4 regions of the Pararhizobium sp. A13 genome follow, and region 1 is predicted to be linked to each of the others. Evidence: predicted binding sites of a transcription regulator. Region 1 holds the regulator's gene; each other region holds the start of a gene.

Evidence for each region. The regulator LexA, encoded in region 1, represses DNA repair genes until DNA is damaged. The targets are predictions, from matches to a motif close to TGTTCNNNNTGTGTTCNG.
Region 2: WI754_RS03760 (helicase-related protein) is a predicted target of LexA. The motif match lies at 1,455-1,472, and genes of this name have one in related genera.
Region 3: WI754_RS18200 (UvrD-helicase domain-containing protein) is a predicted target of LexA. The motif match lies at 2,030-2,047, and genes of this name have one in related genera.
Region 4: WI754_RS06955 (2'-5' RNA ligase family protein) is a predicted target of LexA. The motif match lies at 1,937-1,954, and genes of this name have one in related genera.

Annotation. Positions count from the first base shown of each region.
Region 1 covers NZ_CP149510.1:3,179,577-3,184,314, forward strand. The annotation lists gene WI754_RS15710 (hypothetical protein) at 1-58, opposite strand, end outside; tRNA gene WI754_RS15715 (tRNA-Cys) at 1,006-1,079, opposite strand; gene lexA (transcriptional repressor LexA) at 1,437-2,153, opposite strand; gene WI754_RS15725 (hypothetical protein) at 2,383-2,535, shown strand; gene WI754_RS15730 (hypothetical protein) at 2,583-2,858, opposite strand; tRNA gene WI754_RS15735 (tRNA-Asn) at 3,051-3,125, shown strand; gene WI754_RS15740 (class I SAM-dependent methyltransferase) at 3,353-4,183, shown strand; gene WI754_RS15745 (LysE family translocator) at 4,319-4,738, shown strand, end outside.
Region 2 covers NZ_CP149510.1:784,574-789,311, forward strand. The annotation lists gene WI754_RS03760 (helicase-related protein) at 1-1,271, opposite strand, end outside; gene WI754_RS03765 (beta-ketoacyl-ACP reductase) at 2,216-2,941, opposite strand; gene WI754_RS03770 (acetyl-CoA C-acetyltransferase) at 3,070-4,251, opposite strand; gene phaR (polyhydroxyalkanoate synthesis repressor PhaR) at 4,480-4,738, shown strand, end outside.
Region 3 covers NZ_CP149510.1:3,697,014-3,701,751, forward strand. The annotation lists gene WI754_RS18185 (efflux RND transporter permease subunit) at 1-189, opposite strand, end outside; gene WI754_RS18190 (efflux RND transporter periplasmic adaptor subunit) at 186-1,391, opposite strand; gene WI754_RS18195 (carboxymuconolactone decarboxylase family protein) at 1,575-1,985, shown strand; gene WI754_RS18200 (UvrD-helicase domain-containing protein) at 2,089-4,725, shown strand.
Region 4 covers NZ_CP149510.1:1,444,802-1,449,539, reverse strand. The annotation lists gene ybaK (Cys-tRNA(Pro) deacylase) at 1-447, opposite strand, end outside; gene WI754_RS06960 (ArsC family reductase) at 505-858, opposite strand; gene WI754_RS06955 (2'-5' RNA ligase family protein) at 1,261-1,854, opposite strand; gene WI754_RS06950 (methylated-DNA--[protein]-cysteine S-methyltransferase) at 2,149-2,712, shown strand; gene WI754_RS06945 (sugar porter family MFS transporter) at 3,010-4,449, opposite strand; gene WI754_RS06940 (LacI family DNA-binding transcriptional regulator) at 4,716-4,738, shown strand, end outside.

The DNA.
Region 1 (4,738 bases):
CATCGAGCGCGCGCTTCAAAACGTCGATGTCCACGGGATCAAGGAAAAAGTCGAACATGCTTCCACTCCTCAGCGAAACCAAGTGACTGACAAAATATTGGGAGTGCTTTTCGGGTTCGCAAGAGGTAGCGATCGGCAAATCACTGACCCCACGACCCTCTAATCGTGGCGCTGCTTCGCGCCGATACTGTTGAAAAACTCCGACTGGGCATGGCCGCATTGGCGAGTGCACCAATCACAGCGCGACGGTAGGAGCCGATTCGCTGAAGCCCAGGCTCCGACCTCTAGAAAAGGTATTGGGAGGAACAGAAATGACGGGTTCGGCGGAGACGCGCCCTTTCCGACGCGTGCCCCGACGGCTACAGGGGGCGGTGAAGGTCATGGGTTATCTCCCTGCCCGTTTTGAGGGCCGGTTTGCTGCGGGTTAAAATCAGGGGTAGCGCAGGCGTCTGCCGTACTTTAAGGTTTCCTCATGGCAATGGAGGTTGCCTGAGGAGGATTTCATGAACGATCCCATCATTGGATTTTTGGTCGCAGGTGAACTGTCCTGCCTATTCTGGGCGGCTGTGTTCATGTTGGCCGGCTAAATCCCAGCGATAGAACTGCTGATCCTACTTAGCAACGCCCGCAGTGCGCGCCTTTCACCGGAGTTTCCGGTGTGCGCTAAAAAGGCTGAAAGAGGCTGCTCTTCAAATCGCGTCGGCCCCACTTGGGAAGTGCTTGATATCCGTACTTTAAGTTCCCCGGTGGCGGCGTCGAACACCAAGCTCCATGTTTTGATGTTTCCATGGGGCAATCCCGTCTTTCGAAAATCCTTCACAACGATCATTTTGAGGGGGCCCTCATGGTCGCAACATGTTGCATTTCATGTCGCGTGAACTAGCCGAGGGTAGCCGGAAACCGTTGGAAATCAAGGGAACTGGATTGCAACATGATGCGACATGCTGGCATCAAGTCAATTGTCCAGAATCGCCCATAAGGCTTTAATTTCATTGTGGAAAATTTTGGAGGCCTCGCCCGGAATTGAACCGGGGTACAAGGATTTGCAGTCCTCTGCGTCACCACTCCGCCACGAGGCCTCGTAACGATCATCACTTAATCGTGACGGGCGTTTAGACCGATTTCCGTTCCAGTGCAAGACGCCATGATCGAATTCCAGTTTTTTCTCATGGGAGAATCCAGTCTCCCATCCATTGCCGCTTCGGTTCCTCAGGAAATGCCGCGCCTAATGCATGTCGTCCAAAAGTGTGCCGCGGTTTTGGGACAACCACATGCATAAAAACAAAGACCTAAAGCGCAGCGCATGAATCCGTTTTGACGCGATGCGCTTTAGCGGATGTGCCGACGCGCCGGATCATTGCCAAGCCCCCGCTCCCGTCAATTTTCAAAGAAAATCAGCCGTCTGCGTCCGCTGGCGTCCGGATTCGGCTTGCCGCTTAATGGTAACGTCGGATCAGACCGACCAGTTTGCCTTGTATCTTGACTCGGTCGGGGCCGAAAATCCGGGTTTCGTAGGCAGGGTTGGCAGCTTCGAGCGCAATCGATGCACCCTTGCGGCGAAACCGCTTCAGCGTCGCCTCCTCATCGTCCACCAAGGCGACGACAATCTCTCCCGGGCTGGCGCTGTTGGTATTGCGGATGATGACGGTGTCGCCATCGAGAATGCCGGCCTCGATCATCGAATCGCCGCGCACTTCCAGCGCATAATGTTCGCCGCTCCCGACCATCTCGAGCGGCACGGAAATATCGTGCGTATTGTTCTGGATCGCCGAGATCGGCACACCGGCCGCGATTCGCCCCATGACCGGGATAGAAACGGAACTGTTCTCATTGCTGGCCGGTACGGCCTTGGCGGTGGCTGGCGCCGGCGGAGCGCCGCGGCTGCCCTGGATAACGCTCGGCGAAAAACCACGCTTGGGCTGGAGGCTCATGGAATAGGCCTCCGGCAGCTTGATCACTTCAAGCGCGCGCGCCCGGTTGGGCAGACGCCGGATGAAGCCGCGCTCCTCGAGCGCCGTGATCAGCCGGTGAATGCCGGATTTGGAAGCGAGGTCCAGTGCATCCTTCATCTCATCGAAGGACGGCGGCACACCCGATTCCTTCATTCTTTCGTGAATGAACAGAAGCAGTTCCTGTTGCTTGCGGGTCAGCATGAAAGATCACTCCGGATCGAGAAACAAATCAAGAACGAACACTATATGTTCCATATGTGTTCCGCAAGTCCCTAAAATTCGTTGAACTTTTTCAAAGCGCGATTTTATTGGGCTTGTCCCGCCGAAAGCCGGCATTCATCACGCCGCCGCGGAACATTCGCAACCGTCCGGCCGTTTTCCGCTCAGCGGTGTCGAGGCGCGGCAGGGATTGCTGGGCCGACCGGTATTGATGGTTCTGATCGGCAGCCTCGTGCTTGCCCTCATTGCCTGGGGCGGCGTCGAGATGTTCGGCGAAAGCACCGACAATGATGCCGCGACGCAGGTTCAGGAAATCATTCCGGCGGCCAAGGATGCCGTGAAAGCCTTATCCGCCACGACTTGATTGCAGCCCCTCCAGCCCCGGTGAGGCCTTTGCAGATTGGCGCCGGGTTACGACGTCTGCCGCTTGCGCGCCCACCAGACGGAAAGTCTGCGGCGCTGGCGCCGGACGAAGGCGAGGTCATGCGACAGCACGATCAGGCCTAAGGGCACCATCCAGAAGCCCAAAACCGGGAGGAAGCCCAGGATACCGCCAAAGAGCAGCACGGCACCAAGTGCAATGCGCAAGGCCCGCGATTGAGGCAGGCGCAGGCGCCACGACCCGAGAATGAGTTCATGCGCGCGCGCATCGATACCGAATTTTTTCGTTTTCTGCGGTTCTGCCATAAACTCACCTGCTACACGTCCGATGGCGAGCACCACGGAGCGAATTTGCATTGCGGCTCTTCAAGTGCGCCGCTCTCCCCAGATGGGGAGTTCTCCACAGTCAGACAAGATTGTGCACTTTTTTTGAAAAACTGCTTGGCAAATCGGAAAAGCATTTGTATTAGCAGCCTCACTTCTGCAGCGCGCAGATGATCCCTGGTAGCTCAGCGGTAGAGCATTCGACTGTTAATCGACAGGTCGCCGGTTCGAATCCGGCCCGGGGAGCCAGTTTCAAAGGGCTGCACTTAATGGTGCAGCCCTTTTTCGTTGCATATTTTTCAATGATGCGAGACCGGCCAGCCTGCTTAATCGCCTCGACCCTGTTCACAACTGCATTGTCGCCTATACTCTCGGTACTGTTTCGCGCGCATTGCAGCGGGATCGCTGTCCTGTCGTCCGACGATAAGTGCGCCGGGACGAGCTTGGTGCGCCGGCTCTGACGGCACGGGATCACAATGACAGCCGAAAAAGTGTCGCTGACCGGGGAGAAGCAAACTCTCCTCATCACGCTTTACGCGAAGGCCGGGGAAAGCCGCCTGCCGGATTCCCTTCTGCAGGATCGTTTCGCCGCCGAGACCGTCCGCCGGATCGACTATGACTTTTCGCGGCTGAAGGTTGATCGCGACATGATGATCGGCGTGGCGATGCGCGCCCATATTCTCGACGGCTGGACGCGTGACTTCATTGCACGCCATCCCGACGCGACCGTCCTGCATCTCGGCTGCGGGCTGGACAGTCGCATATTCCGCGTCGATCCGGCGCCGAATATCCGCTGGTTCGACGTGGACTATCCCGAGGTTGTCACGCTACACCGAAAACTCTATCCCGAGCGCGACGGGTACAGTCTGATCGGTTCGTCCGTGACGGACCCGAAATGGCTCGCGGATGTGCCCGCCGACCGTCCGACCATCGTCATCGCCGAGGGGCTTTTTCCTTATCTTCCGGCCGACGAGGTCCCGAAGCTGCTGCGGCGGCTCACCGCGCATCTCCCGAGCGGTGAGTTGGTCTTTGATGGCTATAGCCGGCTCGGACTGGAACTCATCAGCTGGCAGCCTTCGGTGCGCGCGACCGGAGCCAGGCTGCATTGGGCGATAAACGATCCGCGCGACCTCGAAAGGCAGGTTCCACGGCTGAAACTGCAAACTGAACTTCCGGCCTATGATCCGGAAGGTTACGATCCGAGGCAGATCGCCAGGCTATCCTGGGCGGCGCGTTTGACGATTCTCGCCTTCGCCGCAGTTCCGGCCCTTGGGCGAATCGGCTGGCTCTTGCGCTTTCGGTTTTGAAACGCTCTGCCCAATATGTGCATGCTCCCGCGGGGCTTGACGCGTCCGGCGGTCTTGCAACCGACGAGCGCGACAATACGTCAATTCCGTTGTACAAAGAACTTCCGCCCTCACCCGCCGGAACCGGAGCCGACAATGCCTGCAACCGACCTGCTGATCGCCTTTCTTGCCACGACCGCGGTCTTTGCCTACATCCCCGGCCCTGCCATGCTTTATGCCGCGGCCCAGACGATCGCACGCGGTCGGTGGTCGGGGCTGATGGCTGCATTGGGCATTCATCTCGGCGGCTATGTCCATGTTTTTGCAGCGGCCGCCGGCTTGTCGATCCTGTTCCACGCCGTGCCGATGCTTTACATGGCCGTGAAATTTGCCGGAGCGGCCTATCTTGTCTGGCTCGGCATTTCGCTGTTTCGTGCCCGGGTGCGAGAGGATGTCGCCCTGCCCGGCATCGAGCCGAAATCCGGCCGGCGCGCCTTTTTCGAAAGCGTCACCGTCGAGGTTCTCAATCCCAAGACGGCGATCTTCTTTGTGGCCTTCCTGCCGCAATTCGCCGAT
Region 2 (4,738 bases), 2.0 Mb from region 1:
TGTGCAATTCTCGCGGACAATGTGTCGATTTCACCTTCCGTAAGGTCCGCGCGGCGAACCTGTTCGGCCATGAAATCTTCGTTCACTGTGCCACGCCGGACGAGATCGGCATAGATCGTCGAGATCAGATCCGCGTGTTGCGCCGGCGTTATACGACGATAGTCTGGAAGCGCACAGGCCTCCCAGAGTTTTTCTACACGCTCCGGTGTCGTTGCGACACTGGTGATTTCCGGATAACGCGAAAGATAGTCCAGCGCCTGCTGGTCGACGGCCGGCAGAGCCCGCGTCAGGCCGTTTACCGTGGGTGCGGCATCGAGGCTCTTCTTCAAAGCCGCTATCGAGGCGAAGTTGAGCGCCTTCGAGCGCCATTGCAGCACCCGCACGGGGTCGAACTGGTGCGATTCGATGCGGTGGACGAGCTCGTTGTCGAACGGCTCCACCCGCGAGGTGACGCCGAAGGTCCCATCGCGGAGGTGGCGGCCGGCGCGGCCTGCGACCTGCGCCAGTTCACCCGGGTTGAGATTGCGGAACTGATAGCCGTCATACTTCCGATCCTGGGCGAAGGCGACGTGATCGACATCGAGGTTCAACCCCATGCCGATCGCGTCGGTTGCCACCAGATACTCGACGTCGCCCGCCTGATAGAGTGCCACCTGCGCGTTGCGGGTGCGGGGCGACAGGGCTCCGAGGACGACGGCGGCACCACCCCTCTGGCGGCGGATCAGTTCCGCGATCGCATAGACCTCTTCCGCGGAGAAGGCGACGATCGCCGTGCGCTGCGGCAGCCGGGTGATCTTCTTCGCGCCGGCATAGAGGAGCTGCGACAGGCGCGGCCGCTCGACGACGGTAATGCCCGGCAGCAGGTGCTCGAGGATCGGCCGCATGGTCGCTGCGCCGAGAAGCAGGGTCTCGTTTCTGCCGCGCAGATGCATCAACCGGTCTGTGAAGATGTGGCCGCGCTCGAGATCACCGGCGAGCTGCACCTCGTCGATCGCGACGAACGCTGCCTTGGTCTCGCGCGGCATGGCCTCGACCGTGCAGACCGAGAAGCGCGCCATATGCGGCGTGATCTTTTCCTCGCCGGTGATCAGCGCGACATTGTGGGCGCCGACCTTCTCGACGAGACGGGTATAGACCTCGCGGGCAAGCAGCCGGAGCGGCAATCCGATCACGCCGGATTCATGCGCGACCATGCGCTCGATCGCATAATGCGTCTTGCCGGTATTGGTGGGGCCGAGGACCGCGATCACACCGCGGCCGCTCAAGATCATGGGTTGGTCAGGCACTGTCTCGATCCTGCGCACTTTCAGTCTGCGAAGGCCATTCACGGCGGTAAAGCCGTTCAACCGGCGCAGCACACATGCCCACGCGGCAACACAAACGCAAGGGTGCAAGGGCATGAAACAATGCAAATGGGGCTCGCGACGCGCATTTCCACCCGGATTTTCCGGAATCGGAACAGCGATGGAACGAATCGGCGACGAATCACTGACTCTTTCTGATTCATCTTTTGTTCACCGCTAGATATTGATTTTCTGAGCCAGATTCGCACCAGATGCTGAATCGCCAAATTCGGGCGGAAATGCCCGCGGATATTGATCTCGACAACATCCGGAGTTTCATGAGATTCAGAATCCAAATAACTGAAAATTCAGAAAAATTTAACCATAATCGTTACTCAGTTCGCCGCGGATGCACCGCTTGCCGATACCGTGGCCAAAGGCGGAACGAATCGGCGACGAATCGCGACGCTACGGATTTCCCGATTTGTTCCCCACAAGATATGGTATGAATAACGGAAATTTAACCATAGGAAAAATTGTGTCTTTTGCCAGATTCCTATTGGCTCGTTAGTATTTTCATCTCCGAAATCGACGACGTCCCATCGCAGGCGTGCACTGGTAAAGCGGAGAGGCAGGCGAAAAAGCACCGCATGCTGTCGAGAATCGGGGCGTCCAAAAAGCCTTCGAACGGGACCTTCCAGCTGCCATATTGATCTTCTCAGCCAAAGCGGGAAACGAATCGGCGGTGAATCGCAGACACGGAATGTGTCCCGGTTTCTTCACCACAAGAGATTGTTTAAAATCAATTTGTTAACCATAGGAAACGGTGGATAACCTGCTCTGCAGGGATACCAAGAACGACGGCGTCAATCTTTTCCCATAACGAGAACGGCGCCACAGGGGCGCCGTTCGCAACAGCAAGAACCAATCGATCAGACGAAGAACTGGCCGCCATTGGCGGAGATCGTGGAACCGGTGATGAAGCCGGCATCGTCGGACGCCAGGAACACGGCAATACGGGCAATCTCTTCCGGCTCGCCGAGACGACCGACAGGGATCTGCGGGATGATGCGTTCCGCCAGAACCTTTTCAGGGATCGCGCGGACCATCTCCGTACCGATATAACCGGGGCAGATGGCGTTGACGGTGATGCCCTTGGCGGCACCTTCCTGCGCGAGTGCCTTTGTGAAGCCGAGATCGCCCGCCTTCGCTGCCGAATAGTTGGCCTGGCCCATCTGGCCCTTCTGGCCGTTGATCGAGGATATATTGATCACACGACCGAAATTGCGGTCGCGCATGCCGGTCCAGACCGGGTGCGTCATGTTGAAAAGGCCGCTGAGGTTGGTGTCGATGACGTCCTTCCAGTTCTCCGGCGTCATCTTGTGGAACATGGCGTCGCGCGTGATCCCGGCATTGTTGACGAGAACTTCGATCGGACCGAGATCGGCCTCGATCTTGGCGATGCCTGCAGCGCAAGCCGCGTAGTCGGAAACGTCCCATTTATAGGTCGGAATGCCGGTTTCGGCGGTAAAGGCCTGCGCCTTCTCATCATTGCCGGCATAGTTTGCCGCGACGTTGTATCCTGCGCCCTTCAAGGCGATGGATATGGCAGCGCCGATGCCGCGTGATCCACCAGTGACCAAAGCTACTCTGCTCATCCGTCTCTCCCCTGTTACCCTGTTCTTGGCTTGATGCCGCGCCCGCGGACGCAAACACTATTCTTCCCGCTGTTGCCGGGAAGTCTGCTCCGGCCGCGAGGCCGGAGCGAATGCCTAGCGGATGATTGTCACAGCCGTTCGACACACATGGCGACACCCATGCCCCCGCCGATGCAGAGTGTTGCGAGACCTTTGGACACGCCGCGGCGCTTCATTTCGAACAGCAGCGTGTTGAGAACGCGCGCGCCGGAGGCGCCGATCGGGTGACCGATGGCGATTGCACCGCCATTGACGTTGACGATCGACGTATCCCAACCAAGATCCTTGTTGACGGCGCAGGCCTGCGCCGCAAAGGCCTCGTTGGCCTCGACAAGCTCGACATCGCCGACCGACCAGCCGGCCCTTTCAAGCGCCTTGCGCGAAGCGGGAATGGGGCCGGTGCCCATGATCTGCGGATCAACGCCGGCGGTCGCCCAGGAGACGATCCGGGCCAGCGGCTGGATGCCGCGGCGGCCGGCTTCTGCCTCGGTCATCAACAACGTTGCGGCCGCACCATCATTGAGCCCGGAGGCGTTGCCGGCGGTGACGGTGCCCTCCTTGTCGAAGGCCGGGCGGAGCTTTGCCATCGAGTCCAGCGTGGCGCCGTGGCGGATATATTCGTCCTGATCAACGGTGACGTCGCCCTTGCGGCCCTTGACGATGAAGGGAATGATTTCGTCGGCGAAGCGGCCGGCCTTCTGGGCGGCCTCGGCCTTGTTCTGCGAGGCAAGCGCGAACTGGTCCTGCTCGTCGCGCGACAGCTGCCATTTCTTGGCGATGTTCTCGGCGGTGGTGCCCATGTGATAGCCGTAGAAGGCATCGGTCAGGCCGTCCTTGATCATGGTATCGACCATCTTGAAGTCGCCCATCTTGACGCCGCCGCGCAGGTGCGCGCAGTGCGGTGCCATCGACATCGACTCCATGCCGCCGGCCACGATGATCCTGGCGTCACCCGTGGCAATTTGCTGCATGCCGAGTGCAACCGCGCGCAGGCCGGAACCGCAGAGCTGGTTCATGCCCCAGGCGGTCGCTTCCTGCGGAATGCCGGCCTTCATGGCCGCCTGGCGGGCCGGATTCTGGCCTTCGCCGGCCGACAAGACCTGACCGAGAATAACCTCGTCCACTTCGCCGGCATCGACGCCGGCGCGCTCAAGCACACCCTTGATGACCGCGGCGCCGAGTTCGTGCGCAGGCGTATTGGCAAAGGAACCGTTGAAAGACCCGACGGCGGTGCGGCCGGCGCTGGCGATGACGATGGAGGGAGTGCTCATCAGATATTTCCTCGTTCATTTTTTTCGCGACGACCGAAGACTGGCAAAGGTCATCGCGCAAGTCAAACGCCATAATGTGACGACCGCTGCAGTTTCGATCCGCAATCGTAAGATGAGACGAATTTTCGCACCTGCGTCGTCGCATTGCACAAAGAGATTGTCAGAACCGGTTTTTTACGGATACTCTGAAAAACACAATAAAGACGGGAGCATGGGGAGGAGACCCTGATGGCAAAACACGACGGCCAGATCGTTATCAAGAAATATGCCAACCGGAGGCTCTACAATACCGGAACCAGTACATACGTCACGCTCGACGATCTCGCGGTCATGGTGAAGAAGGGGGAGGAATTCACCGTTCAGGACGCCAAATCAGGCGAGGACATCACGCATCAGGTGCTGACGCAGATCATTTTCGAGCAGGAATCGAAGACCGGCAACACGCTTTTGCCGATTTCCTTCCTGCGCCAGCTGATCTCCTTCTACG
Region 3 (4,738 bases), 520 kb from region 1:
CTGGGTGTTGACCGACACCACCGGCTGGTCCACCTGCGGCAACTCGCGGATCTCGATGCCGTTCAGGGCTGCCAGGCCGGCAACGATGATCAGCGTGTTGACGACCAGCGCGAAAATCGGGCGGCGAATGAAGAGCGCGGTAAAACCGGCCGTGCGCCCGGCCTCGTGATGCTCGCCTGCGCCGCTCATTTCGTGGCCTCCGCTTCGGAGACCTTCTGTTCCTGATCACCTTGCTGCGGCTTCTGTTGCCGCGGCTGCTCTTCGCTCGCCACGCGCACCGCGCCACCGTCACGCAGGCGCTGCACGCCCTCCATCACCACGGCATCGCCCTTGGCAAGCTCCGCCTCGACCAGCACCTTGTCGGAATTGCGCTGGATGATCTTGACCGGAATCTTCTGCGATTTTTCCGCCTCGACGCGCCAGACATAGGACCCGTCGGCGCTCCACTGGATCGCCAGCGGATTGACCGTCGGATACTGGTCGCCGGGGAAACGGACCGCGACGGAGAAGGACATGCCGGCCCTGAGCGTATCGTTGGGATTGTCGATCCGCGCCCGGACCCTCAGCGTCCGGCTTGCCTGGTCGATGCGGTTGTCGATGGCGTGAATAGCACCGGAATATTCTGACCCCGGCAGGGCGATGGCCGAGGCCGTCACCGCCTGTCCAACGGAGATTTTCGTCGAAAACCGCTCCGGCGCCCAGAAATCGACGAGGATCTGCGAGCGGTCGTCAACGACGGCGATCGGCGTCGAAGTCGTGACATAGTCCCCCGGATTGACGGTGATGATGCCGACGATGCCGCCGGACGGCGCGACAATGTCGCGGCGCTTCAGGTCAAGCTCCGCCGTCTGCAGCGCAAGCTCGGCGGCCTGCATGGCGAATTCCGCCTCGCGCAACACCGCGACGGAGACCGCATTGCCGAGCCTGCGGTTGCGCTCGACCTTTTCGCGGGCGCTGTCGACGGCGACCTTCGCCTGTGCGGCGGCGATCTTCTGTTCGTCGCTGTCGAGACGGGCAATGACCTGCCCCTTCTCGATCCGATCGCCGGAGTGGACCAGCACCTCGGTCAGATTACCGGTCGCCTGCGGCGTCACTGCGACGGACAAGATCGCCTCGCCATTGCCGATGGCGTTCAACCTGTCGTTGACAACGGCGCTATCGACCGGCTGCGTGACAACGAGCGGCGCACCACCGCCCTGCCCGCGTCGGCCCGAACCTTGCCCCTGGCCGTCGGCCGCCCCATCCGCCGGCTTTGCGGCAAAAGCCAGCAGCTGCTCGGGCACGCCCGCCTTGGCAAGCATCGCGCCGGCGCCCGGCACGAAGCGAACCCAGATACCCAGGCCGACCGCAAGAATGACCAGACTGATCGACAGCTGCTTCCAAAGCCGCATCAAGGAACTCCATTGAAATCCACGGCTCCCGGCCGCAGCGGCGCGCGGGGTCCATCAACAAGGCCAACTATCCCCTTTTGCCGCAGCCCGGGCAATGCCAGAATACCATCATTACGCAATTGTAATGAAAGCCATTTTCGGTCCAGAGCAGCCGCTGCCAATCAAACAATGCCCGGAGGCCCCATGAGCACCATTGCCAGAAATCAGAACCCGGAATCCGATCCCCGCGTCAAAGCGGTGTTCGACGACATCCGCGCCACCCGCAACTCCGACTTCATCAACAACATGTGGCACTACCTCGCCTTCGATGCCGATCTGCTCGAAAACACCTGGGCCGAGGTCAAGACGGTGATGGCAACACCCTCGGCGCTCGATCCGCTGACCAAGGAAATGCTCTATATCGCCGTCTCCGTCACCAATGGCTGCGGCTACTGCGCCCATTCGCATACGGCCGCGGCAAAAGCCAAGGGCATGACTGCCGAGCAGCATGCCGATCTCCTGCGCGTCATTTCGCTCGCCGCCAAGACCAACCAGCTCGCAACCGCGCTGCAGGTTCCCGTCGATCCCGTCTTCGATGCCGATCATCGGCCCTGATCGCGGCACAAAAGCGGTTGCTGGCGCAAAGAAGCTGGACTTCCCGGAATAAAAGAGGAACGGAATTCTGGCCTTTCGGCTCCGAATCACTACATTGAGCCGCATGAGCAATGGATTTGACGATATTCCCTTCTTCGACGAGGAGCCGGCGCCGCGTCCTACGCGCGGGCACCAGCCGGCGCCGCCCGCCCCCACCGGTGGCATCGCCGCCCGCGCCATGGCAGCGCGTGACCAGCATCGGGCACCCGATTATCTTTCCGGCCTGAACCCGGAACAGCGCGAAGCGGTCGAAACGCTGGATGGCCCGGTCCTGGTGCTTGCCGGCGCCGGCACCGGCAAGACCCGCGTGCTCACGACCCGCATCGCCCATATCCTGTCGACCGGTCGCGCCTATCCCAGCCAGATCCTCGCCGTCACCTTCACCAACAAGGCAGCGCGCGAAATGAAGGAGCGCATCGGCGTTCTGGTCGGCGCCGCCGTCGAGGGCATGCCCTGGATGGGCACCTTCCACTCGATCGGCGTCAAGCTGATGCGCCGCCACGCCGAACTCGTCGGCCTCAAGTCCTCGTTCACCATCCTCGACACCGACGACGTGGTGCGCCTGATCAAGCAGATCATTCAGGCCGAGGGCATCGACGACAAGCGCTGGCCGGCCAAGCAGTTCGCCCAGATGATCGACGGCTGGAAGAACAAGGGCTTCGGCCCCGCCGACATCCCCGAAGGCGACGCCCGCTCCTTTGCCAACGGCAGAGGCCGCGAGCTCTACGCCGCCTACCAGGCCCGGCTGATGACGCTGAACGCCTGCGATTTCGGCGATCTTTTGCTCCACCCGATCCGCATGTTCCGCGCCCATCCGGATGTGCTGAAGGAATATCACGACAAGTTCCGCTATATCCTCGTCGACGAGTACCAGGACACCAACACCGCCCAATACATGTGGCTGAGGCTGCTCGCCCAGCGTCCGGTTAGAAAGAACCCCTCCCCAACCCCTCCCCACAAGGGGGAGGGGTTTGCCGGGTCGTACTCGCCGCGATCATCATTGGATGCAGAATTGGACGAGAGGTCGCGGCAATCTAGCCCCTCGCCCTTGTGGGAAGGGGTTGGGGAGGGGTCTTCGTCGTCACGATCAGCTAGCGACAATGGCCGTATCAACATTTGCTGCGTCGGCGACGACGACCAGTCGATCTATGGCTGGCGCGGCGCCGAGGTCGACAACATCCTGCGCTTCGAGAAGGATTTTCCCGGCGCCAAGGTGATCAAGCTCGAGCGCAACTACCGCTCCACCGAGCATATTCTCGGCGCCGCCGCCCATCTGATCGCCCATAACGAAGGCCGCCTCGGCAAGACGCTGTTCACCGATCGGGCGAACCCCGACGATGACAAGGTACAAGTCCACGCCGCCTGGGATTCGGAAGAGGAAGCCCGCGCCGTCGGCGAGGAGATCGAACAGCTGCAGCGCCAGAAGCACAATCTGAACGACATGGCGATCCTGGTGCGCGCCTCCTTCCAGATGCGCGAGTTCGAAGACCGCTTCGTCACGCTTGGCCTGAATTACCGCGTCATCGGCGGCCCGCGCTTCTACGAGCGGCTGGAAATCCGCGATGCGCTCGCCTATTTCCGCCTCGTCTGCCAGCCCGCCGACGACCTCGCCTTCGAGCGCATCGTCAACACCCCGAAGCGCGGCCTTGGCGATACGACGGTGCGCAGCCTTCACGACTATGCCCGCGGCCGCAACATCCCGATGCTCGCCGCCGCCGCCGATCTCATCGAAACCGACGAGATGAAGGCCAAGCCGCGCAAATCGCTGTTCGACGTCGTCACCATGTTCCAGCGCTGGCAGGGCCTCTTGGAGACCACGCCGCACACCGAGCTTGCCGAGACCATCCTCGAAGAGTCCGGCTATACGGACATGTGGAAAAACGACAAGTCGGCCGAAGCGCCCGGGCGCCTCGAAAACCTCAAGGAGCTCATCCGCTCGATGGAAGCGTTCGAGAGCATGCGCGGCTTCCTCGAGCACATCGCGCTGGTCATGGATGTCGAGCAGAATGCAGAGCTCGACGCCGTCTCGATCATGACGCTGCATTCAGCAAAAGGCCTGGAATTCGAAACCGTCTTCCTGCCCGGCTGGGAGGAAGGCCTGTTTCCGCACCAGCGCGCGCTCGACGAAGGCGGCCGCTCGGGCCTCGAGGAAGAACGCCGCCTTGCCTATGTGGGTCTCACGCGGGCAAAACGCCGCTGCCACATCTGGTTCGTCTCCAACCGCCGCATCCACGGCCTGTGGCAATCGACGCTGCCCTCCCGCTTCCTCGACGAACTGCCGGTCACCCATGTCGAAGTGTCGGAGGCCGAACAATCCTATGGCGGCTACAACCGCGGCGGCTACGGCCAGTCCCGCTTCGACAAGCAGGAACCGTTTGCCAATTCCTACTCCACCCCCGGCTGGAAACGCGCCCAGGCCAACAAGACCGACGCCACCCGCGACAACTGGGGCACCCGCTCCGGCGTGTCGATCGAGCGCATCGGCTACGGCGAATCCGGGCCCCGCGCCCGCACGATCGACGGCGAACTCATCGCCAAGTCAAAAGTCGACGAACCCTCGAAATTCAACGTCGGCGACCGGGTGTTTCACATCAAGTTCGGCAACGGAAACATTGCCGGGATCGAGGGCAACAAGCTGACGATCGATTTCGATCGGGCGGGGCAGAAGCGGGTGCTGGACGGGTTTGTCGAGCGGGTGTGAGGGCACCTTGTGA
Region 4 (4,738 bases), 1.7 Mb from region 1:
ATTCAACGCCTTGCGCGCATCCTCGGGCGCCAGCCGTACCTGCAAGCCACGCTGACCGCCATTGATATAGACCAGCGGCTCGAGGAGCGCTTCCTCCTCGATCGCCGTCGGGACCTGCTTTTTCTGTCCGAACGGACTGATGCCACCGACGTGATAGCCGGTCAGCCGCTCCGCCTCCGCCGGCTTCATCATGTTCGCCGACTTGCCGCGAAAGGCGGCCGCCAGCTTCTTCATGCTGATCTCGCGATCGGACGGCACGACGACACAGACCGGCCTGCCATCCACCTCCGCCATCAGAGTCTTCAGAACACGGCGCGGCTCCTCGCCCAGCGCTTCCGCCGCTGCCATGCCGATCCGGTCGACTGAGGGATCGTAGTCATAGGTATGAACCGAAAAGGCTGCTCCGGCCTTTGTCAATGCAAGCGTCGCACGGGTGCTTTTCGACATGGTTTCCGTCAATTTCGCTAGGAGGATGTTGCGGTTCAGCCCCTGTGAGGGCGAAGATCATCGACCGGAAAAGATACTTTCGTAAACGTCCGGCTTGAACCCGGCGGTGAGCTTTCCATCACGATCCAGCAGCGGCCGCTTGATCATCGCGGGTTGGGCGAGCATCAGAGCGATCACCTTGTCTTCGTTCAAATCCCGCTTATCGGCATCGGAAAGAGCGCGAAAGGTCGTACCGGCGCGGTTCAGCACGGTTTCCCAGCCGAGCGCCGCGCACCAGCGCTGGAGCACCTCGCGGGAGATGCCGGATGCCTTGTAGTCGTGGAAATCATAGGCGACGCCTTGGCCTTCCAGCCAGGTGCGCGCCTTCTTCATCGTGTCGCAGTTCTTGATCCCGTAAACCGTCACGCTCATGCGTCATGCCATCCCTTTGCCAACCGGCAAGCGGGATAGCACGACGCGGACAGGCTGCAAATATGCAAGAGCCGGCTGCGTCAGCGCTCCGCCCATAGCCGCGGTTGTTCACTAGCCGCGTTGCGTTTTTCTGCGGGTTCATGTCCAGGCATACCAGGCAGCATCCTCGAAGCCAGAGCTTTCGCCGCCAGCGAGGAAGACCGCGCTGCGTCAAGCGCCGAGGCGAGATCGGCCTCCTCGAGCCGGAAGCCTTCATCAATATGCGCATTTCCAGAGAGCCATCGTCGCGTGGAGGTCGAGAGGGCCTGCACTGCATGCACGCCCTCTGACACCGATGTTTGCCGCGATGTTACTTCCGCGGCTTCGCACGACATTTCGAGCCTCTCGCGGTTGACGACGGCCTCAGTCCAGAAGTGGCCAGCGGTCGATATATTCGTGTTCGCTCTTGCCGATGAAACTGCGGATGAGAACGAACTCGCGCGCGATCCAGCTGACCGGGTCGGCAAGCATCTGCTCGGGAACAGGCGCTTCATCGTAGAAAAGCGTCATGTGCGGCATGAAGCGAGGATTGTAGGAGAATGTCAGGCCGACAGCCCACATCTCCTTGGCCAGCTGCACATGCAGGTCCATCATTTCTTCGCTGCGCACGGCATTGCCCAGTGCAACCGCATTGGCGCTGGCAAAATGCATGACCCGGTCGAACATCACCTCGAATGGCGCTGCCTTGACGGTCGCCATCGCCGCCGACACGGCAACGACGACATCCTCCGGAAAATCGGCATATTTTCCGATCGCGTTCAGCGAGACATGCATCAGCGCCTGCGGACGCGGACCTTTCGACAACCCATGTCGTTGCGATACATCGCTGCCGATTTCAGCGGCCCGAAGCGCCACGTCGCGCTCCGGCACGATGGCGAGAAACAGATTGCTCTTTCCGGCATCATCGAATTTTCGCGCCTTCCCTCCAAATGCAAAAGACTTCTGATCACGACGCACGGCTTCATTCCCGGCTTTTCCAAGCATGGCAGACCTCATCCTTTTTGAATGGGACGATTATAGCCGAGTCAGATGCGAGATCAAGAACAAAACAGGAACATTGTGAATCTATTCCCACCCTGCGATAATTTTGGAATGGCCTGAAACGCTCATCTTTTGCAAAAACGTTGAATTTCGCCGAGCAGCGATAGCGGGCTTGGCTTCATCACGCGATCCCCGACCGTGCAAGAAACGGGTGGCATCGCCGCCGAAACTGGGAGAGGATGGAGCATGGCTTATAGGAGGAGCTGTAGGATGGCCCAGACAGCACAAAAATATCAGGTCTTCGAGACCGCTGGCGGTTACTGTGGCATCGCCTGGAACAACGTCGGCATCGTGCGTTTTCAGCTGCCGACGCGCAGCGCCGAGGCAACGACGCGAAATCTCCTGCGCCATATCCCTGACGCCGCACGCGCCGCACCAACGCCGCAAGTGAGTGAAGCCATCACCGCCGCGAAACGCTATTTCAACGGCGAAGAGATCGATTTTTCGGACGTCCGGCTCGATCTTGACGGGCAGAACGATTTCTTCAAGCAGGTCTATGCCGCCCTGCGCCGCGTCGGTTGGGGCCATACGACCACCTACGGCACCTTGGCCAAAGAGCTCGGGGCCGGTCCCGAAGCCGCCCGCGATGTCGGACAGGCCATGGCAAAGAACCCGGTTCCGCTGATCATCCCGTGCCATCGGGTGCTCGCCGCCGGCCGCAAGGTCGGCGGGTTTTCCGCTCCCGGCGGTGCAACCGCCAAAGTCCATATGCTGGAACTGGAAGGGGTCCATCTCGGACCGCTGGAGCCGGCACAGCAATCGCTCGCGCTGTGATTTTCACGCGTCTGCGCACGCGCGGAACGCCACACTTTCCACCAGTTGCCGCCATCATCGCCGACACAGACAGAAATCGGTTTTAAGGCGGATCGAAGGGAACGTCGCGGCTTTTCCGTTTACTAATGCGAGCAACAGCAACAACTGAACGCCGATCTTGGCCAATCCAGTTCGCCACGCAATTGCCTCAACGGTATATGACTGTTGAAACAATCGTGGCGGCGTCTGCGTCCGCAGGTGTCCTTCTCGACGACGTCGGTGAGGAAACCGCGGCGCTGGCCGCGGTTTCCCTGCGCGCTATGTCAGCGCCGGCTCGCCCAACTCGCCAGCATATCTCATGCGAGCTTCGTCCTCGAACTCCTCCAGCGTCTTGCCGCGGGTTTCGGGCACCATGGTCGCGGTGAAAATCAGCGCCAACACGCCCAGAATGGCAAAGATGAAGAACGTCGGTGCGATGCCGAGTGCTTCGACGACCGGAGGAAACGCAAAGGCTACGACGGCATTGGCGATCCAGAGCATGAAGACGCAGACCCCCATCGCAAAGCTGCGGATCTTGAGGGGGAAGATCTCTGCCAGCAGCAACCAGACGAGAGGGCCGATCGTGCCCTGCATCGAAAACACGAACCCGACGACAAAGAGCAGGATGACATAGGGCTTCATGCCAATGTCCGGCATCAGTAGTGATGAAAGGCCGACGAGCAGATGGAAAGCGGTGATGAGGGCGAATCCGCCCAGCAGCATGACCCGCCTGTCGATCTTGTTCATCACGATGATACCGACCCAGACGCCCACCACGCTGAACAGGCCGTTCAAGGTATTGGCGAGGATCGCACCCTTGCTTGAAAAGCCGGCATCCTGCAGCAGCTGGGTCCCATAGTACATGATCGAGTTGATGCCGGTGAGCTGCTGGAAAACGCCGAGACCGATCCCGATCAAAAGCAGGCGACGGATCCAGGGCACGGTAAGATCTGCCCAACCGCCCATCTGGGCATCTTTTTCCTCTTTGGCCAGCATGTAGATCTCGGCCATCTCCGCCTCGGCCCGCGCAGGGCCGCGGATCTGCTTGAGGACCGCGAGTGCTTCCTTCTCGCGATTCTGCGACGACAGCCAACGTGGGCTCTCCGGCATGCGCAGCATACCGAGCAGCAGGACAATGGCGGGCAGGACTGCGACAACCAGCATATAGCGCCAGACGGCGTCGTTTTCGCCCCAGATGTTGAAGATGATCGCATTGATGACAAAGGCGGCGAACTGACCGCAGACGATCATCAGCTCGTTCCGGGTGACCAGGCTGCCGCGCCGCTCGTAGGGAGAGACCTCGGCCAGGTAGACTGGAACCGTGGTCGAGGCCCCGCCGACCGCCAGCCCCAACACGAAGCGGAAGAAGCCGAGGATCTGCCAGTTCGGCGACAGCACGCAGCCGATCGTGCCGACGCTGAAGACAAGCGCAAGGATCAAGATGTTGTGACGGCGTCCGTATTTGTCAGAGAGTTTGCCGCCGATGAGCGCCCCGATCGCCGCACCGAAGATCAGAATGCTGACCACGAAGCCTTCAATGGCGGGGGTCAGTCCCAAATCCGCCTTCATCGGTTCAAGCGCACCGTTGATCACGCCGGTATCGTAGCCGAACAACAGGCCACCGAAGGTGGCTATGACGGCAATTAGACCCAGCCGTTTGCTGTGCGATCCAGGCACATCCGCCGGCAAAGGCGTGTTAAGTCTCACAATATGAGTCAATTGACTTCTCCTCCTGTTTGACAGGTCCCGTCCGCGCATGATGGGCGCAGAGAGATCGAACATGACACCACTCCTCGGGTGGCGGCTCATCGAAATAAGCGTTCCAAACATATGGACATTTGGAATAAATGTTCGTAAAATATTGATTGTTTTCAATCACTTATGGAAGATTCTCCGCATTTATGGCATGAACGTTCTACGAGTGTTGCATTTATAGAACGAAACTACCGCGGGAATCGGCCGAATTTTTCAGGATAGCTGTGACGATGGGAAAAGACCGGAAACATCA